DNA from 2 places in the Stenotrophomonas sp. YJH_SMC_25 genome. Region 2 is predicted to be linked to the other one. Evidence: predicted binding sites of a transcription regulator. Region 2 holds the regulator's gene; the other holds the start of a gene.

Region 1 (3,400 bases), on a different contig from region 2:
CCTGCACCAGGGCATCGGCGCGGCCCGCGGCATCGGCGTTGCGGCCAACGGTGTCGGTCAACTCGTGCATCGACGCTGCCGTCTCTTCAAGGTTGGCCGCCTGCTGTTCGGTACGCTGCGACAGATCATGGTGACCGGCAACGATCTCACCCACACCGGTGTCGAGGCTGGACGTCGCCTGCTGGATGCGGGTGACGATGCGGCCCAGTTGCGCGACCGTGGCGTTGGCATCGTCGCGCATGCGTGCGAACACGCCCTGCAGCTCACCTTCCATGCGCACGCTGAGGTCACCACGGGCCAGCGCCGCCAGAAGCGCCTGCAGATCGCCGAGGTTGGTCTCGAAGGTCGCCAGCAGGCGGTTGATGCTGGTCGACAACGTGCGCACGAAGCCCTGTTTTCCCTCCAGCGCGATGCGGCCGTGCAGGTCGCCATGTGCGGCGGCGTCGACCAGTGCTGCCACTTCGGTTTCCAGCAGCGTTTCCAGCGCGCGGCTGCGCCACTCCACTGCCACGCCGAGGAAATGCCCTTCGTCGGTGATGGCATTGGCGATCAACTGATAGCGGACGCCGGCATGACCGATCTCGTGCTCCTCGCGCTGGCGCACGCCAGCCAGGCTGGCCAGTGCCGGATGCAGGCGTACCGCATCGCTCCCCACCAGATCTTCAAGCCGGAGTGCAAGCTGCTCCAGCAGCGCCGGATTGGCGTACGCCACCAGGCCTTCGGCATCGATCACCATCAAGCCGGCCTGTGCGCTGTCCAATGCCTGGCGCACGCGGGTGTTGCCGCGGGCCACCGCACGCTCGGTCTCGATGCGCGCGCGCAGGCGCTGCTGCATGTCGACCAGGCGCTGGGCCAGCTGGCCGATTTCATCGTTGGCGTTGTAGACGCGCAGGGTGGTGTCGAGGCGGTCGTCGGCGATGTCGCTGGCGAAACGCAGGGTGTCCTGGATCGGCTGGCGCACCGCACGCAGCACCAGCACCAGGCTGGTGATCAGCACGCCGGCCACCAGCAGCAGGGTCAGTGCGAACACCACGCTCATGGTGCGCGCGCCGGCCTGCTGGCGTGCCTGCGCCCTGGCCAGCGCCGCCACCTGTGCCTGCTGGAATGCGGCCAACGCCGGCGCTACGCCCGTGGCGGTATCCAGCAGCGACTGCGCTTCCACATCCAGGCCGACGCGGGCAGCGGTATACCCCAGCAGTGCGGCCTGATACGCCTCCATCCCGGTGCGCAGGGTGTCCTGCACATCCGCAGGCAGGCCCGCCAGCGCGAGGTCGAACGGCAGCTTCTCCTCGCTGGCGCGGTCGGCGTGGGTGGAATCACCGTCGAGCAGCAGCAGTGCCTCCTGCCTTCGCATCTTCTGCAGGGACAGCGCCAGCGCTGGCCGCTGCTGCACATCCACCTGCGCCTGCAGGGTGTCGGCGGCCTGCTGCAGCTGCGCAGCGAGGCCGGCATCACCACGGCCCATCTCGTCGACCCGTTCGAACAGGGCGGCCACACCCTGCGAGAACGCGTCGGCGGCTTCGGTCAGCGCCTGCAGGGCCTTGCGCCGGCCAGCATCCATCGGCATCGCGCGCAGCGCCTGCAGATCGGTCTGCAACGCCTTCTGCGTGGCCAACAGCTGCGCGCGGTCGGCATCATCGAAACTGCGTGCATACTGGGTCTGCAGGCGACGCGCTTCGGCCACCCGCGTGGACAGGCTGGCAGCCAGATCGCTGCCGCGCTGGTAGCTGGCCTGGCTGCGCGCAGCCAGTGCGTTGGCATGGCCAGTCCAGGCGTAGACAGCAGCGATCGCCACCAGGCCCAGGCCGCAGATCCACAGTGTGGCCTTGAGCTTGTTGGCCACGCTGAGCCGATGTGGCTGCAGCCAGCGCAGCAGCCCGGGGGACGCCGAGTGCAACGCAGCAAGGCGCGTGCGCAGGGACCGGAGGTGGGGGACAACGGCCGACATGACAGACTCCAGGCGGAAAGACGCACCTGTATCGGCCTGACTCAGGACAACTTTAGCGCTTTCTTCGTCTGCGTCCCCCCATCGCTGGTGGACGCGGTCTTTGTACCGGGTGCAGGCGACGGAGGCATGACACGGCCACCGCGCTTGACCTCAACCCCGGTTTGGGGAACACAGTGGACGCCCCTCCCCCGCCCGCTGCCTCCATGACGACGCTCGATGTCCCCCGCTACCTGCAGCGCCTGCAGCTGGATGCACCGCCACCGCGGACCCTGGCCGGCCTGACCCTGCTGCAGCAGCGCCACAACGCACTGCTGCCCTTCGAGACACTCAGCTGCCTGCTGCGCGATGCGGTGCCGATCGACCTGGACAGCGTGCAGCGCAAGCTGCTCGACGAGCGCCGCGGTGGTTACTGCTTCGAACTCAATGGCGGGTTGCTGGCGCTGCTGCAGGCATTGGGCTTCGATGCGCAGCCATTGAGCGCGCGGGTACTGCTGGCCGCCCAGGACGGCGAACTGACCGCGCGTACCCACCTGCTGCTGCGCGTGAACGTAGACAGCGACGATTGGCTGGTGGATGCCGGTTTCGGCAGCCTGACCCCGACCGTGCCGCTGCGCCTGCATGATCCGCAGCCGCAGGCCACGCCGCACGAACGCTTTCTGCTGCAGCGCCTGCCCGACGAGGGTGATTTCGTGCTGTCGGCCGAGTCCAACGATGGTTGGCGGGCGATGTATCGGTTCGACCTGCAGGCGCCGGCACCGATCGACAACGTGGTGGGCAACTGGTACGTGTGCACCCATCCCGATTCCAGTTTCCCCGGGCAGCTGCGCGCGTCGCTGACCGGGCCGGACTGGCGCCGCACCATCGGCAGCGGCAACTACACCGAGTATCGCGCCGGGCAGGCACCGGACAAGCGCCCGCTGCATGATGTGGGGGATGTGCGTGCCGTGCTGCAACAGCGCTTCGGCATGCAGCTACCGGACGACCCGCGACTGGACCCGGCCATCAATGACTGGCTGCAGCGCTCGCGCGCCGCGACCTTGTAGGGCCGAGCCCATGCTCGGCTGAACTGGAGCGGGTGGGCCAACAGCAGCCGAGCGTGGTCTCGGCTCTACAGAGCTGCGCGCGCCTGCAGCGCAATGCGGTTACCTTCGCTGTCGCGGATCTCGGCCACGCGCCAGTCGCCCGCATCGGCGGGTCCGAAGCGCAGCTCGGCGCCCGCTTGCAGTGCTCGCTCCAGGCTCGCATCCAGGTCATCGACGCCGATGTAGACGCGCGCCCCCTGTTCGGAAGGCCGGTAGTCCGCGCCGTGCACCAGCGCAATGCTGGCACCGGCGGCCTCATCAGAGAACGGCAGGTAGGCCATCCGGCAGTCGTGCAGCACGACAGGTTCGTCCACCGCGACCTGCAGCCACCGCTGGTAGAACGTGATGGCACGGTCCAGGTCACTGGCCG
Region 2 (3,400 bases):
CCTGCAACCCGGAGTTGAACCATGCCGTCGCGTGAGTACGCCAAGCTGACCAAGACCTTCCCGCTGTCGGCCACCCGCAGCGAGCCGCTCGGCCCTGTGCGCACCATTGCCGTCACTGGCGGCAAGGGCGGCGTGGGCAAGACGAATGTGTCCGCCAACCTGGCGGTGGCACTGGCCGGGATGGGCAAGCGCACGCTGCTGCTGGACGCCGACCTGGGCCTGGCCAACATCGACGTGATCCTGGGGCTGAACCCGACCTTCACGCTGGCCGACCTGGTCGCCGGCCGCTGCTCGCTGGACGACGTCATCGTCGAAGGCCCGAACGGCGTGCTGGTGGTGCCGGCCGCGTCCGGCCGCCGGCACATGGCCGAGCTGGCCCCGGCCGAGCACGTCGGCCTGGTCAACGTGTTCTCCGAGCTGGAACGCGAACTGGACATCATGGTGGTGGACACCGCCGCAGGCATCACCGACGGCGTGCTGACCTTCTGCCAGGCCGCGCAGGACACCGTGGTGGTGGTCTGTGACGAGCCGGCCTCGATCACCGACGCCTACGCGCTGATCAAGGTGCTGTCGCGCGAACGCGGCGTGGACCGCATCCAGGTAGTGGCCAACATGGTGCGCGACCCCAACGAGGGCCGCGTGCTGTACGAAAAGCTGACCCGCGTCTGCGAGAAATTCCTCGCCGATGTCTCGCTGAACTACCTGGGCTGCGTGCCGCAGGACGACTGGCTGCGCCTGTCGGTGCAGCGCCAGCAGCCGGTGGTGAAGGCCTACCCGTCCAGCCCGGCCGCGCTGGCGATCACCGAGATCGCGCGTCGCACCGCACGCTGGCAGGCGCCGACCGAACCGCGTGGCGGCGTCGAGTTCTTCCTCGAGCGCATCCTCAAGCAGCGCGGGGTGGCCGCATGAAAGGCGCAGCCCAGTACAGGGAAGTCCAGCGCTCGGCGGCCAACGAGGTCATCGCCCAGCATTCGGACCTGGTGCGGCGCATCGCCCACCACCTGGCCGCGCGGTTGCCGGCCAGCGTTGAAGTGGACGACCTGATCCAGGCCGGCATGATGGGCCTGATCGAAGCGTCGCGCAGCTACGACGCCGACCAGGGCGCCTCGTTCGAGACCTATGCCTCGATCCGCATCCGCGGTTCGATGATCGACGAGATCCGCCGTGGCGACTGGGTGCCGCGCTCGGTGCACCGCCGTGCACGCGATGCCGCCGCCACCATCCGCCGCCTGGAACAGAGCAGCGGCCGCGCCGCCAGCGCCACCGAAGTGGCCGCAGCGATGGAGATGCCGCTGCCCGAATACCTGCGGTTGATGGAAGACGCCGCCCGTGGCCAGGTGCTGAGCCTGGAGTCGCGCATCGAGGACCAGGGCGAGCTGGACACCGTCGCCCAGGGCGGCCCGACCCCGCAGCAGGTACTGGAGCGTGGTGAGTTCGGCCGCGAGCTGGGCAAGGCCATCGGCCACCTGCCCGAGCGCGAACAGCTGGTGCTCTCGCTCTACTACGAGCAGGAACTGAACCTGAAGGAGATCGGCGCGGTGCTCGGCGTGAGCGAGTCGCGGGTCTGCCAGATCCACGGCCAGGCGGTGCTGCGCCTGCGTGGCCGGCTCAAGATTTTCGAGGCGGCGGACGCCGGCCTGGAAGAATGAACATGCCCGAGGCGGCTGCCCCCGGCCGCCCGGAATGAACAACAAAGGAACTCTGCTTTGAACAAGAACATGCGCATCCTGATCGTCGATGACTTCTCGACCATGCGTCGGATCGTCAAGAACCTGCTGGGCGATCTGGGCTTCACCAATACCGCCGAAGCCGAGGACGGGCATGCCGCGCTGTCGCTGCTGCAGAGCCAGCCGTTCGATTTCGTGGTCACCGACTGGAACATGCCGGTGATGACCGGCATCGAGCTGCTGAAGGCGATCCGTGCCGATGCCAAGCTGAAGACCCTGCCAGTGCTGATGGTCACCGCCGAAGCCAAGCGCGAACAGATCATCGAAGCCGCCCAGAACGGCGTGAACGGCTACATCATCAAGCCGTTCACTGCGCAGACGCTGGAAGAGAAGCTCGGCAAGATCTTCGAACGCCTGGCGGCCAGCGCCTGATGGATACCACGGTCGACAAGAGCGCCCTCTCCCTGCGCCTGCAGGAAGCCCTGGACGCACTCGAGTCCGGTGACGAGGCCGCCTGGCGGCAGCGCATCGACGGACTGGTCGCGCTGCGTACGCAGCCGATGATGAGCGGCCTCTCGCGGCTGGCCCGCGAGCTGGGGCAGGCACTGGGTGAGCTGCCGACCGTGCCCAGCGAGGCCGGTGAGCTGGACGACGCCTGCGCACGCCTGGACCACGTGGTGGCAATGACCGAACAGGCCACGCACCGCACCCTGGACCTGGCCGAGGAATGCCGCAGCCTGACCGAACAGCTGCGTGCTGAAGGCCTGCAGCCGGGCCAGGACGCGCAGCTCGAGCGCATCCGCCACAACCTGACCGAGATCGCCCTGACCCAGAGCTACCAGGACCTGACCGGGCAGATCATCCGTCGCGTGGTCGGCATCGTCCGCCGCGTGCACGAGGGCTTCGGCGCACTCGGCCTGCCGCCGGAACAGCATCGCACCGACCCGGAACTGGCCGGGCCGGCACTGAAGGGACTGGACCGCCACGCGGTCTCGCAGAACGACGCCGACGACCTGTTGTCGGATCTGGGGCTGTAAGCATGAGCGCGGTATCCGACGACATCACTGCCGATTTCATCATCGAGGCACAGGAAATCCTGGATCGCCTGGGCGAACAGCTGGTGTCGCTGGAGCAGGCACCGCAGGACACCGAGCAGCTCAACGCCGTGTTCCGTGGATACCACACGCTCAAGGGCGGTGCCGGCTTCCTTGGCGTTACCGCGATGGTCGAACTGTGCCACGCCGCTGAAGAGGCCCTGGGCATCGCGCGTGCCGGGCAGGCGGTGCTGCAGGCCCACCACTTCGACGCCGCCCAGCAATCGCTGGACTACCTGCAGTCGATGCTGGACGCCGTGTCCTCCGGCACCGAGCCAGGCTATGCGCCGCCGGACCTGATCGCGCAGTTCGACATGAACGGTGGCACTGCCGCGCCGGTCGCTGCGGCCGCCCCTGCGGCAGCTGGCAGCGACCTGATCACCGACGACGAATTCGAGGCCCTGCTCGACCAGCTGCATGGCGGCAACGCACCGACCGCGGTCGCGCCGGCCAGGAAGGCCGACGACGGCCTGATCAGCGAAGACGAGTTCGAAGCGCTGCTGGACCAGCTGCACGGCGGCGCTGCGCCAGGCGCGAAGCCTGCTGCCACCGTCGCGGCGGCACCTGCCGCTGCACCGCGCCCAGCGCCCGTACCGGCGCCCGCCGCCAAGCCGGCGCCCAAGCCGATGGCCGAGGCCG

Evidence for each region. Region 2 encodes FliA, which starts transcription of late flagellar genes. Its sites were predicted from a motif close to TAAAGTTTNNCNNNCNNNGGCCGATAA; they were not measured.
Region 1: the regulator FliA is predicted to act here: its motif matches at 1,977-2,003, upstream of AC5P7E_RS05355 (methyl-accepting chemotaxis protein).

Annotation. Positions count from the first base shown of each region.
Region 1 is NZ_JCAFSV010000003.1:125,043-128,442, reverse strand. Features, by position in the region: gene AC5P7E_RS05355 (methyl-accepting chemotaxis protein) at 1-1,948, opposite strand, end outside; gene AC5P7E_RS05350 (arylamine N-acetyltransferase family protein) at 2,152-2,991, shown strand; gene AC5P7E_RS05345 (VOC family protein) at 3,057-3,400, opposite strand, start outside.
Region 2 is NZ_JCAFSV010000022.1:9,871-13,270, reverse strand. Features, by position in the region: gene flhF (flagellar biosynthesis GTPase FlhF) at 1-35, shown strand, start outside; gene AC5P7E_RS20000 (MinD/ParA family ATP-binding protein) at 22-909, shown strand; gene AC5P7E_RS19995 (RNA polymerase sigma factor FliA) at 906-1,649, shown strand; gene cheY (chemotaxis response regulator CheY) at 1,707-2,099, shown strand; gene AC5P7E_RS19985 (protein phosphatase CheZ) at 2,099-2,704, shown strand; gene AC5P7E_RS19980 (chemotaxis protein CheA) at 2,707-3,400, shown strand, end outside.